DNA from 2 places in the Streptomyces sp. NPDC057428 genome. Region 1 is predicted to be linked to the other one. Evidence: riboswitches for the same ligand, from Rfam matches in the RefSeq annotation. Region 1 holds a riboswitch; the other holds the start of a gene.
What was found. A riboswitch is a leader RNA that binds a small molecule or an ion and turns the genes downstream of it on or off. The one in region 1 is predicted to bind glycine.
Positions count from the first base shown of each region.

Region 1 (8,705 bases):
GCGTTGAGGTTGGCGCCGTCCACGTAGACCTGGCCGCCGGCGTCGTGCACCTCGCCGCAGATGTCAGCGACGTGCTCCTCGAAGACCCCGTGCGTGGAGGGGTAGGTGATCATGAGGACGGCGAGTTCGTCGCGGTGCTTCGCGATCTTGTCGCGGAGGTCCGCGATGTCGACCTCGCCGTCGTCGGCGGTCTTGACCACGACGACCTTCATGCCGGCCATCACGGCGCTCGCCGCGTTGGTGCCGTGCGCCGAGGACGGGATCAGGCAGACCGTACGACCGTGGTCCCCGTTGGCGCGGTGGTAAGCGCGCACGGCCAGGAGACCGGCGAACTCGCCCTGCGAGCCGGCGTTCGGCTGGATCGAGACGGCGTCGTAGCCGGTGACCTCGGCAAGGCGCTCCTCGAGCTCACGGATGAGGGTGAGGAAGCCCTGCGCCTGCTCGGCCGGCGCGAACGGGTGCAGCGCACCGAACTCGGGCCAGGTGATCGACTCCATCTCGGCGGTGGCGTTGAGCTTCATGGTGCAGGAGCCGAGCGGGATCATGCCGCGGTCCAGAGCGTAGTCCCGGTCGGCGAGCTTGCGCAGGTAGCGCAGCATCGCCGTCTCGGAGCGGTGCTGGTGGAAGACTGGGTGGGTGAGGACGGCGTCGGTGCGCAGCCGGTCCTCGGGGAGAGCGTCGGGCGTCGAGCCGTCCAGCGCCTCGATGTCCCCTTCCGCCCCGAAGGCCGCCCAGACCGCGGAGATCGCGCTGCGCGTGGTGGTCTCGTCGCAGGCGACGGAGACGTGGTCGCCGTCGACGAGGCGCAGGTTCACCCCGCGCCCGCGCGCGGCGGTGACCACGTCGGCCGCCGCGCCGGGGACGCGGACGGTGAGGGTGTCGAAGTACGCGTCGTGCACGACGTCGATCCCTGAGGCACGCAGTCCGCCGGCCAGGATGGCGGCGAAGCGGTGCGTGCGCCGCGCGATCGTGCGCAGGCCGTCGGGACCGTGGTAGACGGCGTACATGCCGGCCATGACCGCGAGCAGCACCTGGGCGGTGCAGATGTTGCTGGTGGCCTTCTCACGGCGGATGTGCTGCTCACGCGTCTGCAGGGCCAGGCGGTAGGCCTTGTTGCCGTCAGCGTCGACGGAGACGCCGACGAGGCGGCCGGGGAGGCTGCGGGCGAACTTCTCGCGTACGGCCATGAAGCCCGCGTGCGGTCCGCCGAAGCCCATGGGGACTCCGAAGCGCTGCGTGGTGCCCACCGCGATGTCCGCGCCGAGCTCACCGGGCGAGGTGAGCAGGGTCAGCGCCAGCAGGTCCGCGGCGACGGAGACGATCGCCCCGAGCTCGTGCGCCTGGTCGATGACCGGCTTGATGTCGCGCACCGCACCGGACGCGCCCGGGTACTGGAGGAGCACACCGAACACGCCCCGCTCGGCGATCTCGGCCGGGATACCGTCAGAGAGGTCGGCGACGACCACCTCGACGCCGGTCGGCTCGGCGCGGGTCTCGATCACGGCGACGGTCTGCGGCAGGGTGTCGGCGTCGACCAGGAAGACGCCGTCCTTCACCTTGCCGACGCGCCGCGCCAGTGCCATCGCTTCCGCGGCGGCCGTGCCCTCGTCCAGGAGCGAGGCACCCGAGGTCGGGAGCCCCGTCAGGTCGGCGACCATCGTCTGGAAGTTCAGCAGGGCTTCCAGGCGGCCCTGGGAGATCTCCGGCTGATACGGCGTGTAGGCCGTGTACCAGGCAGGGTTCTCCATGACGTTCCGCAGGATGACCGGCGGGGTGAACGTGCCGTAGTAGCCGAGCCCGATCATCGGGGTGAGCACCTGGTTACGGTCCGCGAGACTCCGCAGCTCGGCCAGGACCTCGGCCTCGGTGCGCGCCGCGGGAAGGTCGAGCGCCTCGGCGCTCCGGATCACGTCGGGCACCGCGGCGGCGGTCAGCTCGTCGAGGGAGCCGTAGCCGACCTGGGCCAGCATCTTCGCCTGGGCCTCGGCATCGGGCCCGATGTGGCGCTGCTCGAAGGGGATGCCCTGCTCCAGCTGGGAGAGCGGAGTGCGACGGGGGGTCATGATGGAGGCCTCCTGGTCTGTCACGACCTGCGAGGGGCGCCACGGCGTGGCTGCCCGTACGGCCTCCCCCTCTGTCATCTCGACCTGAGAGCTTCACCGGCACGCCCTGCGGCACACCGGCTTTCACCGTCGGTGAGGGCGGTGCCCGCCGCGGCTGGTGCCGCATGGACTCCGTCCTGCTTTCCAGAGTGGCCTTGTCCGTGCGGTACGGGGGCCTGAGAGATTCCGGGGAGGAGTTGCTCCTTCGGCGCCTCCGGATCGCTCCGAAGGACTCTCCCGCGCGGGGTCAGCAGCCGTGTTCCAGCCTACCAGCGGGCCGGGCGATGCCCGTCTCGAGTGGCCGACGGCCCGGATCTGGCCTTTTGTAGTGCCTGTGGAGCAGTCGCGACCACCCTGACGCAGTTGCGAGCAGTGGGAGGCACCGTGCAGACCGACATCGATCCGCGCAGCCTGATCGGCCGCAAGGCCTTCGACCGCCTAGGTGCCAAGATCGGAACCGTGGACGAGGTCTATCTCGACGACGCGACGGGTGTGCCCGAATGGGCCGCGGTACGCACCGGCCTGTTCACCCGGGACGCGTTCGTCCCGCTGGAGCCGAGCGAACTCGTCGACGGCTCGCTGGTGATCCCCTTCGACCGGGCGCTGATCAAGGATGCGCCGGACTTCGGGGTGGGCCGCCACCTCTCACCCGAGCAGGAGCTGCAGCTCTACCGCCACTACGGGCTGGACTCCGCCGCGCCCGGCTCGCCCGCCCCTGACAGGGACTTCGGAAGGCTGGCCGGCCACGAGGAGTAGTCCACCGGATCCCGCACGAGGGGAAGGGGATCAGCCGGCTGGAGCTCCGGGTCGTCGACCCGGAACGTGCGCACCCTTCCCGGCGCCGTCCACGGTTCCTCGAACCGCACGGTGACCCTGCCGACACCGCTGCCCTGCACCCAGCCGTGCCCGTGCACCTCGTGCCGTACGTCGTGTCCGGCGGGCCAGCGGCGGGCGGAGAGCAGCACGGCGCCCTCCAGAGCCTCCTCCTCGCCGGTGGCAGCGGGTTCGGCCGGGACGGCGTCGGCCGCTGCGGACACCCCGGCCTGCTCAGCCTCAGCCGCCTGCGCGAACAGGTCCTCCTGCGTGAAGTCGGCGAGCCCCGTGACTCCGACCCCGAGCAGCCGCACGCCGCCGGTGGTGTCCACGGCCTCCAGGAGCCTGGCGGCGGCCTCCCTTACCACCCCGGGGTCGTCGGTGGGGCCCCGCAGGGTCTCGGACCTGGTGAGCGTCGAGAAGTCGTAGCGGCGCACCTTGAGCACAACCGTCCGGCCGGACCGCCCGGCGCCGCGCAGCCGCCGCACACAGCGGTCCGCGAGGCGTTCCACCTCGGTCCTGACCCGGACGCGGTCGTGCAGGTCGACGTCGAAGGTGTCCTCGACCGAGACCGACTTCGCGTCGCGCTCCGCGATGACGGGACGGTCGTCGAAGCCCCGGGCCATGCGGTGGAGCGCGACCCCGTGCGCCTTGCCCAGCAGGCGCACGAGCTCCGCCTCACCGGCCTCCGCGAGGTCCTGGACCACGGTCATCCCGGCTCGCCGGAGATGGTCACCGGTGGCAGGTCCCACACCGGGAAGGATCCGCACGGACTTCGGCGCGAGGAGCTCTCGCTCGGTGCCCGGCTCGATCAGCATCAGCCCGTCGGGCTTCGCCTCCTCCGAGGCGATCTTGGCCAGCATCTTCGACCCGGCCAGGCCGACGGATCCGCTGAGTCCCGTGACCGCCCTGATCACCGTGCGCAACTGCAGGCCGAGGGCGCGTGCCGAGGCGGAGTCGTCCGCGACGCCGCCGGCCTCCAGATCGACGAAGGCCTCGTCCAGGCTGAGCGGCTCGACGAGCGGGGAGAGCCGGCCGAGCAGCTCCATCACCTGGTCGCTGACGGTCCGGTACAGCGCGAAGCGCGGAACCAGATACGCCGCGTTGGGCGCCAGTCGTCTGGCCTGCGCCATCGGCATCGCCGAGTGCACACCCAGGCGCCGGGCCTCGTATGACGCGGTGGCGACCACGCCCCGCATGCCGAGGCCGCCCACCACCACCGGTTTGCCACGCAGGCTGGGCTTCGCCGCCTGCTCAGCAGAGGCGTAGAAGGCATCCATGTCCAGATGCAGGATGGTGGGCACTGGTCTCACATGGACCGATGCTGCCCTACACCACTGACAACCGCCCCGCACGGCACGTGCGGGGCGGTTGTCAGTGGCGATGCCGTCTCAGCCCGCGCGGTTGCGCCGCCGGGCCAGTTCGTCGGCGGGGTTGTTGCCGACCAGCGTCTCGCCGGTGTCGATGCGCTCGCCATGGAGCTGCGAGAGTGCCACGTCGACGTCCCGCCAGACAACGCCGACGGCGATGCCGAAGATCCCCTGTCCTCCCTGGAGGAGACTGACGACCTCGTCGGGCGAGGAGCACTCGTAGACCGTCGCCCCGTCGCTCATGAGGGTCATCCGCTCAAGATCCGTGAACCCGCGGGCCCGCAGATGCTGGACGGTGGTGCGAATGTTCTGGAGCGCCACACCTGTGTCCAGGAACCGTTTGACGATCTTGAGGAGTACGACGTCCCTGAAACTGTAGAGACGCTGAGTCCCCGAACCGTACGCCGGACGCACACTCGGCTCCACGAGCCCCGTGCGTGCCCAGTAGTCGAGCTGTCGGTAGGTGATCCCGGCCGCCGCGCACGCTGTGGGCCCCCGATAGCCGATGTCCCCTGCCACTGCCACACCGTCCGCTGCCACCACTGCCGGCTGAACCGGCTGTCTGATGGAGTGGCCGGCCGCACTGCCGTGCTGCCGGTACGGCCCACCCTCAGCCGTACCGTCGCCGCTGCTTCTCACGCCGACCTCCGTCCTTGACCTGCCATCTCGAAGGTAGGCAGTCACCAGGGGTGCGTCAACGATCGCCACACTCGGCACGCCGAGTGATAATCACCCTGAGGGTGGTTTCCCGTGACTGATTTCCGGGAACGGCTTGTCGGATGCGCTGATGCCGGCCACCGGCGGACGGTCACTGGCTGTTGGTACCGAAGTCCTCCGGCGAGATCTGGTCGAGGAACTCGCGGAACTTCTCCACCTCGTCCTCCTGCTCGTCGGGAATGGCGATGCCGGCGTCGTCGAGCACACCGTCACTGCCGTAGATAGGCGTACCGGTGCGCAGGGCGAGCGCTATGGCGTCGGAAGGCCGCGCGCTCACCTCGACACCACTGGCGAAGACCAGCTCCGCGTAGAAGACCCCTTCCCTGAGGTCCGTGATCCGGACCTCGGTGAGCTCCTGGCCCACGGCCTCGAGCACATCCTTGAAGAGATCATGGGTCAGCGGCCTGGCCGGAGCCATGCCCTGCTGGGCGAAGGCGATCGCGGTCGCTTCCCCAGGGCCGATCCAAATAGGGAGGTACCGGTCGCCTCCCACTTCACGCAGGAGCACGATCGGTTGGTTGGAGGGCATTTCCACCCGGACACCCACAACGTCGAGCTCGTTCACACAGCAACCCTAGGACGTGCTCGCCATGTTTGGATAGTCGGGCCCCTCCGGACTCAGTGGAAGCCGGCCTTGAGCGCCGTCTGCACGAGTGCCGCGTGGAGCCGGACGGACAGGTCCGCAAGCTCCCTCGCGGTGGCCTCCGCATGGGCCCTGGTCTGCGGATTCCGGTGTCGGCGCAGGGGCGCGACCACCTGCTCGACCAGACCGGCCTCCCGCTCGGCGGCGGCCTTCACAGCCCGTAGATGCCGGGGTTCCAGGCCGAATCGGCCCAGATCCGCCACCAGCCTGGCCACGGTCACGGCCTCGGCGTCGTAGCTGCCCCCTGCCGCGGGCGCGACCAGGGCGTACGCCTCCCACTCGACGAGCTGCTCCTCGCTGATCCCGGCGGCCGCCAGGAGCTCGGAGCGTCCGATGCGGGAGGCTGTGGTCCGTCCGGCGCCCTGGTCCCAGGGAGCATCGCCGGGCTCGCCCGGTGCTCCTCCGGAGGGCAGGGTGGGCTGTTCACCGCGCTCCAAGGCGTCCAGGTGCTCCCGGATGACCTTGAGCGGCAGATAGTGGTCCCGCTGCATCCGCAGGACCTGGGCCAGCCGCTCGACGTCGGCGGAACAGAACTTCCGGTAGCCCGATGGTGTCCGCTCCGGCTCGACGAGCCCTTCCGCCTCCAGGAAGCGGATCTTGGAGATGGTGACTTCGGGGAACTCGTCGCGCAGCTGGAGGAGCACCGTGCCGATGCTCATCGCACGCTCGACCGCGGCGGCGGTGCCGTGACCGGCACCGCCTGTCGGTGTTCGCAGCATGGACCTTCCTGGGGGTCCCCCCGGACGGAGTCCGGGGAAGGGTCACACGCCTCGCTGACTCGCGTAGAAGACCAGTCGGTACTTCCCGATCTGGACTTCGTCGCCGTTGGACAGCGCGACGGAATCGATGCGCTCACGGTTGACGTAGGTGCCGTTGAGACTGCCGACGTCGCCCACCGTGAAACTACCGTCCGAATTCCTGTGGAACTCCACATGGCGCCGCGACACGGTCACGTCGTCCAGGAAGATGTCACCCTGCGGGTGCCGGCCGGCCGTCGTCAGGTCACCGTCCAGCAGGAACCGGCTGCCCGAGTTGGGGCCTCGGCGGACCACCAGGAGCGCCGATCCCGCAGGCAGGGCGTCGACCGCGGCCTGAGCCTCGGGCGAGAGCGACGGAAGGACCGTCTGGCCTGTCGCCTCGGCCTCGTACGCCTCGATGCCGGAGATCGAGATCGTCGACGTCGTTTCCGAGGCGCGCTCGGGAATCCCGCCCCTCAGCGGCGCACCGCAGTTGGAGCAGAAGCGGCCGGCCTCTGCGTTGTCGTGCCCACACCTCGGACAGACCAGCCCACCACCGGCCGACGGGCCACCGAAGCCTATGCGTCCTGCACCGGCGGGGCCGCCGGACGACGCGCCGGACCCGCCGGGGGAACCCGGCATCTCATCGCGGAAGAGCGGGCGCTCAGTGCCCTGCTCCTCGGCCCCCTGGCCCTGGCGCGGAGCACGGTGGCGGGCAGCACTGCCGCTGTCCTCGCGTGCGCTCTTTCCGAACAACTTCGCAAACAACTTCACGGGCGTTTCCCCTTGACCGAAATAGACCCGCCCGTGGGGCAGGACGAACCCTGAACGAACACACCTGCCGACCCGGACATCTTCACAACGTCCGTGTCCACCCGACAGTTTCCACCACGGGCCACGGATCCGTTGCGCCGACCCCCCGCAACCTCGCACCCGTGTCCTTCGACCACTGTGCACCACGTCCTCACCGGGACGACGACCGAGCGTAATCAGGCTGCTTCGCCGGGCGCAAGGCATCGACGACGATGTCCTGGGCACGGGCTACTTCCGCCGTGGCCTGCTCCTTCTCGAGCGTCTGCACCACCCCGCCGGGAATGTTCAGGGCCGGCTCCAGGTCCTGCGGCTTGCCGATGACCTTGAACTCGTACGGAGCCTCGACCTTCCGGCCGTCGACCCTCAGGTCTCCCGCGTCACCGGAGAAGTACGTGTTGGCGACCACGCGGACACCGTTGATCTCGATGGCCTCCGCACCCGCGGCGCGCAGCTCCTGGATGGTGTCGAGGAGCATGTCGGCCTCGACCGCACCACTCGGGTCTTTGATGGTCAGTGTGATGCCGGGGCCGTGCGCTGCGACGGTACCGGCAAGGATCCCGAGCTGGCGCTCCTTCTCGAGCGTCTGCCTACGGGCCTCCTCCGCCTGGTCGGAGCTGTTCTCCAGCTCGGTCCGCTGGTCGTCGAGGCGCTGCTTCTCGTCCTCGAGGCGCTGGGTGCGGTTGTCGAGCTCGTCGAGGATGCGCACCAGGTCCTCCTGGCGGGCGCCTCGCAGCGCGCTGTTGTCGCTGTTCGACCGGACCTGGATCGCGAGACCAAGGCCGAGTACGAACAGCAGCAGCGCGACGATGAGTTGAGCCCTGCTCACCCTGGGCGGCCAGAGCCCGGCCCTCAGCCGCTGACGGCCGGAGACCTCCTCGGGCGCGGCCGACGGCTGGGGCACGGGTGTCTCCGCCGGGAGCGGGCCGGGCGGTTCCTCGCTGCTCGAGTGCTGTTCGTTGCTCATCGGCCTCAAGCCCGGAAGACGTGGCGGCGGATCGCCGCGGCGTTGGAGAAGATCCGGATGCCGAGCACGACCACCACGCCTGTGGAGAGCTGCGCGCCGACACCCAGTTTGTCGCCGAGGAAGACGATGAGTGCCGCCACCACGACGTTCGAGAGGAACGACACCACGAAGACCTTGTCCACGAAGATCCCGTCGAGCATGGCCCGCAGGCCGCCGAAGACGGCGTCCAGCGCTGCCACGACGGCGATCGGAAGATACGGCTCGACCACCGCCGGCACTTCGGGCCGGACCAACAGTCCGACCACGACTCCCACGACGAGGCCCAGTACGGCGATCACGATGTGCCCTTCCCTGAGTCTGCCGCACCACTGCCCGTGTCTGCGGCCTGAGGCTCTGCTGTTCGTACGATCAGGCTGGGCGCGGCAGGCAGACGCACCATCTCCTGGGCGGAGATGCTGGTGCGAATGTCGAAGTTCTCGTGCAGCGCCTGCAGATACAGGCCGTCCGCGCTGTCGCGGAAAGTACTGACGAGCTTCTTCCCGTCCC
Region 1 covers NZ_JBHVCT010000011.1:4,453-13,157, reverse strand. The annotation lists gene gcvP (aminomethyl-transferring glycine dehydrogenase) at 1-2,063, opposite strand, end outside; glycine riboswitch at 2,257-2,352, opposite strand; gene ACFU5K_RS06700 (PRC-barrel domain-containing protein) at 2,487-2,858, shown strand; gene ACFU5K_RS06695 (DNA polymerase IV) at 2,780-4,228, opposite strand; gene ACFU5K_RS06690 (MerR family transcriptional regulator) at 4,307-4,924, opposite strand; gene ACFU5K_RS06685 (bifunctional nuclease family protein) at 5,094-5,567, opposite strand; gene ACFU5K_RS06680 (MerR family transcriptional regulator) at 5,621-6,364, opposite strand; gene ACFU5K_RS06675 (FHA domain-containing protein) at 6,407-7,156, opposite strand; gene ACFU5K_RS06670 (DUF881 domain-containing protein) at 7,347-8,159, opposite strand; gene ACFU5K_RS06665 (small basic family protein) at 8,165-8,497, opposite strand; gene ACFU5K_RS06660 (DUF881 domain-containing protein) at 8,494-8,705, opposite strand, start outside.

Region 2 (8,705 bases), on a different contig from region 1:
CTGCTGACGGTGGAGCTCGGCGTCGACGGCGGCGGCGACGTCCGGGTCCAGCTCGTGCAGGGAGGAGTTGAGAAGCGACATCAGTGGGTCCCTTGGGGTCTCAGTTGCCGGAGAACGCGGTGTACTCGTCGGCGGAGAGAAGGTCCTTCGGCTCCTCCGCGACGCGCACCTTGAACAGCCAGCCGCCCTCGAAGGGGGCGGAGTTCACCAGCGACGGGTCGTCCACGACGTCCTGGTTGGCCGCGGTCACCTCGCCGGTAACCGGCGAGTACAGGTCGCTGACCGACTTGGTCGACTCCAGCTCACCGCAGGTCTCGCCCGCGGTCACCGTGTCACCGACCTCCGGGAGCTGGGCGTAGACGACGTCACCGAGCGCGTTGGCCGCGTACTCGGTGATCCCGACCGTGGCCACGCCGTCCTCGAGGGCCGACAGCCACTCGTGCTCCTTGCTGAACCGAAGCTGCTGGGGGTTGCTCATGACCTGAATTCTCCTGTACGCGGGGGAGTGCTGATGAACAGTGGTCTTACGGTGTGAGACACGACTGCGTCACGTGGACGCGCCGCGCCCGTGTCACTTGCGGCGCTTGTAGAACGGCAGCGCCACGACCTCGTAGGGCTCGTGCGTGCCCCGGATGTCGACGCCGACACCCTCGGTGCCGGGTTCGGCGTACGCCGCGTCCACGTAGGCCATGGCGATCGGCTTGCCCAGGGTGGGCGACGGGGCACCGGAGGTGACCTCGCCGACGACCTTCCCGCCTGCCATGACGGAGAAGCCCGCGCGGGGCACCCGGCGGCCCTCGGCGATCAGGCCCACGAGCTTGCGGGGCGGGGCGGCCTCCGCGCGCTCGGCCGCGGCGGACAGCGCCTCACGGCCGACGAAGTCGCCCTCCTTCTCGAACTTCACCACCCGGCCGAGGCCGGCGTCGAAGGGGGTCAGCGCCGTGGTGAGCTCGTGTCCGTACAGCGGCATGCCCGCTTCCAGGCGGAGCGTGTCGCGGCAGGAGAGCCCGCAGGGGATCAGGCCGTAGGGCGCGCCGGCCTCGGTGAGGGCCGTCCACAGCTGCTCGGCGTGCTCGGGGGCGACGAAGAGCTCGAAGCCGTCCTCGCCCGTGTAGCCGGTACGGGCGATGAGTGCGGGGACGCCCGCGACCGTGCCCGGCAGGCCCGCGTAGTACTTCAGTCCGTCCAGGTCGGCGTCCGTGACCGACTTCAGTACGGCGGGTGAGTCGGGCCCCTGTACGGCGAGCAGCGCGTAGGCCTCGCGGTCGTCCCGCACCTCGGTCTCGAAGCCCGCCGCGCGCTCGGTGAGTGTGTCCAGGACCAGCTGGGCGTTGCCGGCGTTGGCGACGACCATGAACTCGGTGTCCGCCAGGCGGTAGACGATCAGGTCGTCAAGGATCCCGCCGTCCGCCGCGACGATCATGGTGTAGCGGGCCCGGCCCACCCCGACGGTGGCGATGTTACCGACCAGCGCGTAGGCAAGGAAGGCGGAGGCCTGCGGGCCGGTGACGGTGATCTCGCCCATGTGCGACAGGTCGAACAGACCCGCCCGGGTGCGTACGGCGTTGTGCTCGTCGCGCTCGCTGGCGTACCGCAGCGGCATGTCCCAGCCCGCGAAGTCGGTCATGGTGGCGCCCAGCGACCGGTGCAGGGCGTCGAGGGCGGTGAGGCGGGGGGCGGCGCTCGGGGCAGTGCTCATGGACATGGCTCCAGGGCATGACGACAGAGGGTTGATCCCTCCCCATCTGTCATCGGAACCTGAGAGGTTCGCCGAGACCCCCTGAAAGGGTCCTGAAGGGTGATGTCCTTCGGGTTCGGCTTGCACCTTGGGTGGAGCCGCGTAGCGGCCCGCTTTTCAGATCTGCCTCATCCACGCGGTACGGGGCCTGAGAGATTCAAGGGAGGAACTTGCTCCTTCGGCGCCCGGCGCACACGGTGACCGGGACTCTCCCGCGCGGATTCAAACGGCCGGTATGCAATTGGCGGGGTCATCATCGCACGCATTGGGAGAGAGTGGGGCGTCCAGGTCCGTGCGGGTGCCCGAAGCCGGCCGACCGCGACACGTAACGTCCGGACCGGTTGTGCCGCATTACCTTTTCTTTACACTTCTTGTGCAGGTCAGTGGGTGAATCGGCAGGGGGACGGCGATGAGGTTGCAGCGCTACGCGACGACCACGGGGGTCACGCACGAGGTGATGCCCCGGCAGCCGGGTGTCCCGGCCGGGGAGGTGATGGGCGGGCCCGCGCCGGTGGTGCGTGACCTGCGGGGTGCGGAGGGGCAGGGGCCACGCAGTCTGGACTTCGCCGCCGGCGACGTGGTGGTGGTCTCGGGGCTGCCCGGCAGCGGCAAGTCGACCCTGATCCGGCGTGCGGTCGGGGAGCACGCGATCGACTCCCAGGACACCAGGGACCGCTGGGCGGCGGCTCTGCCCGGATTATTCCCGTACGCGCTCTACCGCCCCCTGGTGCGCGCGGCGCACTACGCCGGGCTGTGGCGCACCCTTCGCTCCGGGGCGTCCGCGGTCGTGCACGACTGCGGTACGCAGGCATGGGTGCGCCGCTGGCTGGCGCGTGAGGCCCGGCGCCGGGGCCGCGAACTCCACCTCGTGCTGCTCGACGTCGCCCCCGGGGTGGCGAGGCAAGGGCAGCGGGAGCGCGGGCGCGGGGTCTCCGGTTACGCCTTCGCCCGGCACCGGCGCGCGGTGAGGCGGCTGCTACGCGACACCGAGAGCGGACTGCTGCCGCCGGGGTGCGCTTCGGCGGTGCTGCTCGACCGGGAGTCCGCAGGGGCCGTCGGCCGGATCACCTTCCCGGAGGCGCGGCTTCCGCGGGAGTAGCCGCCCGAGTGCGGCTCGGGCGGCTGGGCGTCACCGTTCGCATACGCACAGTTCGCGGCGGACCGGCTGGTTGTCCGGAATCTGGACACCGTGTCGGGTCCGGGTGCCCCTCCCGTCCGCGGCCGTGTATCCGGGGCTCGACCCGGTCTAAGGTTTCTGCCGCACAGCATGGCGAGAAAGGGACACAGACACCGTGGACATTCCGGCCCAGGCCGCGCCCCATCAGTCGAACGGATGGCCGGCCAACGAGCTCGAAGAAGTGCTCGGCGCCTCCATCGGCATACCCGGAGCAGGCGGCCGGCTGGTCGAGGTGCTCGGCCGCAGCCACGTCTGGGTGCCCCTACCGAACGGCGGCGGGCCCGGCAGCGCCGATCTGGACCTGCCGACCGTCGACATCGGCGGCGCCGCCTACGTCCCCGTGTTCAGCTCCGAGGCGCAGTTCCTCCAGTGCGTCGGAACGCACCTCTCCTTCACGGTGGCGCCCGCACGCGAGTTCGCCCGCGGACTGCCCCCGCAGGTCGGTATCGCGGTGAACCCCGGGGGCGTCGTCGGCCTGCCCCTGCCGCCGCCCGCCGTCGCGGAGCTCTGCCGGACCGGCCGCACCGCGCTGGACGGTTCCGCGAGCGGAGGCCGGGTGCGGCTGTTCCAGCCGGACTGGAAGGAGGACCCGGTCGACTTCCTGGCCGCGGTGTCCGCCGAGTTCCAGGCGACGGGCGTGGTGAGCACCGCCCGCCGGGCCCTGGCCAGCATCGAGGGCGACAGCCCCGTCCTGTTCGTCGGCGTCGAGTCCGCCGCCCTCGACGCCGCCGGGCAGAGCGCCCCGATGGACGCGCTCGGCCGAGCCCTCGGCCGCGTCCAGGTGCCCTGGCCGGTCAATCTCGTCCTGCTCGACGTGGCGCAGGACCCGGTGGGCGACTGGATGCTGGACAAGGTCCGCCCGTTCTACGTGCGCGAGGCGTACTGAGTGCGGAGTGGCGCTCCGCCACGTGGCGTCAGGACGGTGTCAGGGGCGGCGCATAAGCTGGTTTGATGGCCGGGCCGGTGCGCTCGGAAGCGGCGTTACGGCACCGCGGAGCACGCGGGCGGCGGAACAGCGGATCGAAGAGGGGCGGGACCCAGGGTGAGTGCGTCAGGCACGGGGGCGGCCGATGGGGTATCCCCTGCTCACGGGGGTCCCCCCGCTCAAGCGAAGCAGAGAGCTCGGGGAGACGTCGAGCACATGCTGCGCCAAGTGACCCCCGGGCGCCTCGACATGTACGAGGAACTGCTGAGGTCCCTGGCCGGGGGACAGGTCTGGATGCTGCTCTGGCACGGCACGGCGGGCTCCCCCTACGCGCAGTACGGCAACATGGCCGTCGAGGGCCTCGGTTACGCCCCCTGCGTGACCTCGGCCCAGGAGCTCGCCGCGAGCGGCTGGAACAGGGCCCACGAGGTCACGACCGGCCGTGACATCGCCCGTTCTCTCTTCCCTGACCGCTGGGGCATCTGGCTCAACCCGCACGCCCCGGGTGGCGGCGTCGGCATCCCCTGGCTGGACCTGCGGCGTATCGCGACCGGCCTCGACCGCATGCCCGCGGGCCCGTTGCGGCTGTCCGAACCAGCCATCGAGATCCCGCAGTTCTACGCCCTGCTGTCGCAGAACGCCCATCGCACCCCCGCGGTCCGTGCGCTGAGGCGCGCCTGGGTGCAGCCCGCGCTCGGCGTCCCGTACCTCGCGATCGGGCTCGACCTCTACGACACCGGCCGGCCGTCCGTCGACGCGGTGCGCGCGATGATGCAGCAGTCGATCGGTGTGGTGCCCGACGGCCTGCCCGTCTCCACGGTCTCGATGTCCGACGAGTACGACCCGGTCGCGATGTGGCTCCGTGCCAACTCCCGCCCGTTCTACGACCGCGAGGCCCACGCCCCCGCACCCGCCACGGGTTACGGCTACCCGCCGGCCCCCGGCCCGGCCTCCCGGGCGTACTGACGGGGCGTCGGCCGCCGACACGGCCGAAGGCCAATTGGCCACCACATCAACGCGCTTGCGCGGCATGTCCGCTATGGCGGATTAGGGGCCGAGAGGTCCGCTCACGAGGCACAGCTGTCCGGATAACGGAAGCCTCTGGACAGCATCACGTTTGAGCAAACATTCCCCGTCAGGTCTGGCGGGTGATCGCCAAGTGACTTCAGACTCCACACAGCAGGTGTTCCCTGCCCCGCGCATCCCTCCTTCAAACAGGGCCAGTTCGGGGGTGTGCGATCACGTGTGTCACGTTTTGTACGAGCCGCTACAGCGGCGGTCATGGGCCGGCCACCGTCGGCCGAGAGGGGTCTCCACCGCAATGACGGCACCTATCGAGACCACCAGGGCGGATGTGCAGCCCGAAGCGGTGCTGGAAGGCGCCCCGCGCAAGCAGATCGAGGGCCGTTCGCTCGGCCGGATCGCCTGGACCCGCTTCAAGCGGGACAAGGCCGCTATGGCCGGTGGCGTCGTTGTCGTGCTGCTGATCCTCACCGCCCTGCTGTCCAAGCCGCTCCAGGCGCTCCTCGGGCTCGATCCCGACGCCTTCAACCAGAGCCTGGTCGACCCCGTACTGCTGGCGCCCAAGGGGGACTTCGGCGGCATCAGCTTGGACCACCCGTTCGGGGTCGAGCCGCAGACGGGCCGCGACATCCTGGCGCGCATCCTCGAGGGCTCCTGGGTCTCGCTGGTGGTCGCCGTCGGTTCCACGCTGCTCTCGGTCGTGATCGGTGTTGTCATGGGCGTCGTCGCGGGCTTCTACGGCGGCTGGGTGGACAGCTTCATCAGCCGGCTGATGGACACCTTCCTGGCGTTCCCGCTGCTGCTCTTCGCGATCTCCATCTCGGCCTCCCTGCAGGGAGAGGCGTTCGGGCTGCAGGGGCTCACGCTGCGGATCGCGGTTCTGATCTTCGTCATCGGCTTCTTCAGCTGGCCCTACATCGGCCGCATCGTCCGCGCCCAGACCTTGTCGCTCCGCGAGCGGGAGTTCGTCGAGGCCGCGAAGTCGCTCGGCGCCCGCGGTCCCTTCATCCTCTTCCGGGAACTGCTGCCGAACCTGATCGCGCCGATCCTGGTCTACGCGACGCTCCTGATCCCCACGAACATCCTCTTCGAGGCATCCCTCAGCTTCCTCGGCGTCGGTATCGCGCCGCCGCAGGCCTCCTGGGGCGGAATGCTCACCCAGGCGGTCGACCTCTACGAGGTCGACCCGATGTTCATGGTCATCCCCGGCATGGCGATCTTCATCACCGTGCTGGCCTTCAATCTGCTGGGGGACGGGCTGCGCGACGCACTCGACCCTCGTGGCAAGTAATCGCGGCCATGCCGCACCGTTCGATCGAGGGGGCTTTCCTCAGCATGAGAAACAGAAAGACAGCTTCGGCCATAGCCGTTGCCGTTGCAGTGGCGCTCGGCGCGTCCGCCTGCAGCAGCAGTGACAAGGACACCGACGGAGCGGGGGGCGGCGGCGGGGGCAAGGCCGACGCCGGTCTGACGTCGATCGTCAACCCGACTGCCAAGAAGGGGGGGACGGTCACCTTCGAGCACTCCAGTGGTCCCGACTCCCTGGACCCGGGCAACACGTACTACGGCTGGGTGCAGAACTTCTCCCGCCTGTACGGCCGTTCCCTGGTGACCTTCAAGCCGGCCGCCGGCAAGGAGAGCCTGGAGGTCGTCCCCGACCTCGCGACCGGCCTGGGCAAGGCCAGCGCGGACGCCAAGACCTGGACCTACACGATCCGCAAGGGCGTGAAGTTCGAGGACGGCACGGAGATCACCTCGAAGGACGTCAAGTACGCCGTCGAGCGCTCCAACTTCGCGCCGGAGGCCCTCTCGAACGGTCCGACCTACTTCAAGGCGTACCTCGAAGGCGGCGACAAGTACAAGGGTCCGTACAAGGACAAGTCCCCTGAGGGCCTCAAGTCCATCGAGACCCCGGACGACTACACGATCGTCTTCAAGCTGAACAAGCCGTTCGCGGACATGGACTACCTCGCCGCCTTCTCGCAGACCGCTCCGGTCCCGCAGAAGGCCGACAAGGGCGCCAGCTACGTCCAGAAGATGATCTCCTCCGGTCCGTACAAGTTCTCGGCCTACGACGAGAGCAAGGGCGCGACGCTGGTCCGCAACCCGGAGTGGGACCCGAAGACGGACCCGATCCGCAAGGCGCTGCCGGACAAGATCGAGCTCAAGCTCAACGTCAACGCCACCACGGTCGACGACCACCTCCTCAACGACGTGATCACGGCTGACGCCGGAGGCACCGGTCTGCAGTCCAAGACCCAGCCCAAGGTCCTCGTGAAGGCCGCCGAGAAGGCCAAGACGGACAACCCGTACGCCGGCGCCTTGCAGTACCTGGCGCTGAACGTCAACGTGAAGCCGTTCGACAACGTCGAGTGCCGCAAGGCCGTGCAGTACGTCGTCGACAAGCGGAGCATGGTGGACGCGATCGGTGGCTCGGTCAAGGGTGACCCGGCCACCACGGTCATCCCCCCGACCGTCGCCGGTTACAAGAAGTTCGACCTCTACCCGTCCGAGGGCAGTAAGGGCGACGTCGCCAAGGCGAAGGAACACCTGGCCAAGTGCGGTCAGCCCAAGGGCTTCAAGACCACGCTGACGGCGCGTTCGGACCGCCCTGACGAGATCACCGCGGCCACCCAGCTCCAGAACAGCCTGAAGCAGATCGGTGTCACGGCGGACATCAAGCAGTTCCCGGCCGACAAGTACTTCACCGACTTCGCGGGTGTCCCGGCCTGGGTCCACAAGAACAACGCGGGCATGATGATGATGGCGTGGGGCGCCGACTGGCCGACCGGCTTCGGCTTCCTCGACCAGATCGTGAACGGCTCGGCCATCAAGCCGTCCGGTGGCACGAACCTGATGGAGCTCAACGACAAGGGGATCAACGAGCTCCTCGTCAAGGGCATCGGCACCGTCGACACCACGGCGCGCAACGCGGCGTGGGGCGAGGTGGACCAGAAGGTCATGGAGAACGCCTCCGTCGTCCCGCTCTTCTACCGCAAGAACCTGCTCTACCGTCCGGACTCGGCGGGGAACGTCACGGTCACTGACGCCTACCTCGGCATGTACGACTACGTGCTGATGACCTCGACCAAGTAACACCTGTTCATCGACAGCATCTCTTGAAAGGCAGGTGAAGGCGCCGGGCCGGCGGGTGTCACCCCGCTCGCCCGCCCGGCGCCGCACGGCTGTGGCTGCGTACATCATCCGACGCGTATTCGCCGCGGTGTTGCTGCTGCTGGTGGTCAGCGCAGTCACGTTCGCGATCTTCTTCCTGGTCCCCCGCCTCGGTGGGCAGACCCTCGACTCGATGGCCGCCCAGTACGTCGGGAAGAGCCCAGACCCCGACGTCATCGCCGCGGTCAAGAAGAACCTGGGGCTCGACCAGCCCTTGTACCTGCAGTACTGGCACTTCATCAAGGGCATCGTCGTCGGCGCCGAATACCAGTTCGGTCCCGACCCCGTCACCTGCCATGCACCGTGCTTCGGTTACTCCTTCAAGACCCACACCGAGATCTGGCCGCAGCTCGTCGACCGCATCCCGGTCACGCTGTCGATGGCCGTCGGTGCGGCCGTCATCTGGGTCGTCTCCGGTGTCGCCGCCGGTGTGGTCTCCGCCCTGAAGCGGGGGTCGCTCTTCGACCGCCTCTCCATGGGCGTCGCCCTCGCGGGTGTCTCGCTGCCGATGTTCTTCACCGGTCTCGTCGTCCTGGCGCTGTTCGGCAACGGGGAGTACGTACCCTTCACCCAGAACCCGGTCGAGTGGGCCGGCAGCCTGGTCCTTCCCTGGTGCACGCTCGCTCTGCTGTACTCCGCGCTCTACGCCCGGCTCACCCGGGCCGGGA
Region 2 covers NZ_JBHVCT010000102.1:1,235-9,939, forward strand. The annotation lists gene glyA (serine hydroxymethyltransferase) at 1-81, opposite strand, end outside; gene gcvH (glycine cleavage system protein GcvH) at 101-478, opposite strand; gene gcvT (glycine cleavage system aminomethyltransferase GcvT) at 572-1,699, opposite strand; glycine riboswitch at 1,866-1,963, opposite strand; gene ACFU5K_RS27485 (AAA family ATPase) at 2,148-2,837, shown strand; gene ACFU5K_RS27490 (enhanced serine sensitivity protein SseB) at 3,031-3,801, shown strand; gene ACFU5K_RS27495 (enhanced serine sensitivity protein SseB C-terminal domain-containing protein) at 3,958-4,806, shown strand; gene ACFU5K_RS27500 (ABC transporter permease) at 5,162-6,154, shown strand; gene ACFU5K_RS27505 (ABC transporter substrate-binding protein) at 6,199-7,959, shown strand; gene ACFU5K_RS27510 (ABC transporter permease) at 8,051-8,705, shown strand, end outside.
Region 2: it holds a riboswitch for glycine, as region 1 does, so the genes downstream of both, gcvT (glycine cleavage system aminomethyltransferase GcvT) here and gcvP (aminomethyl-transferring glycine dehydrogenase) in region 1, are expected to answer to the same signal.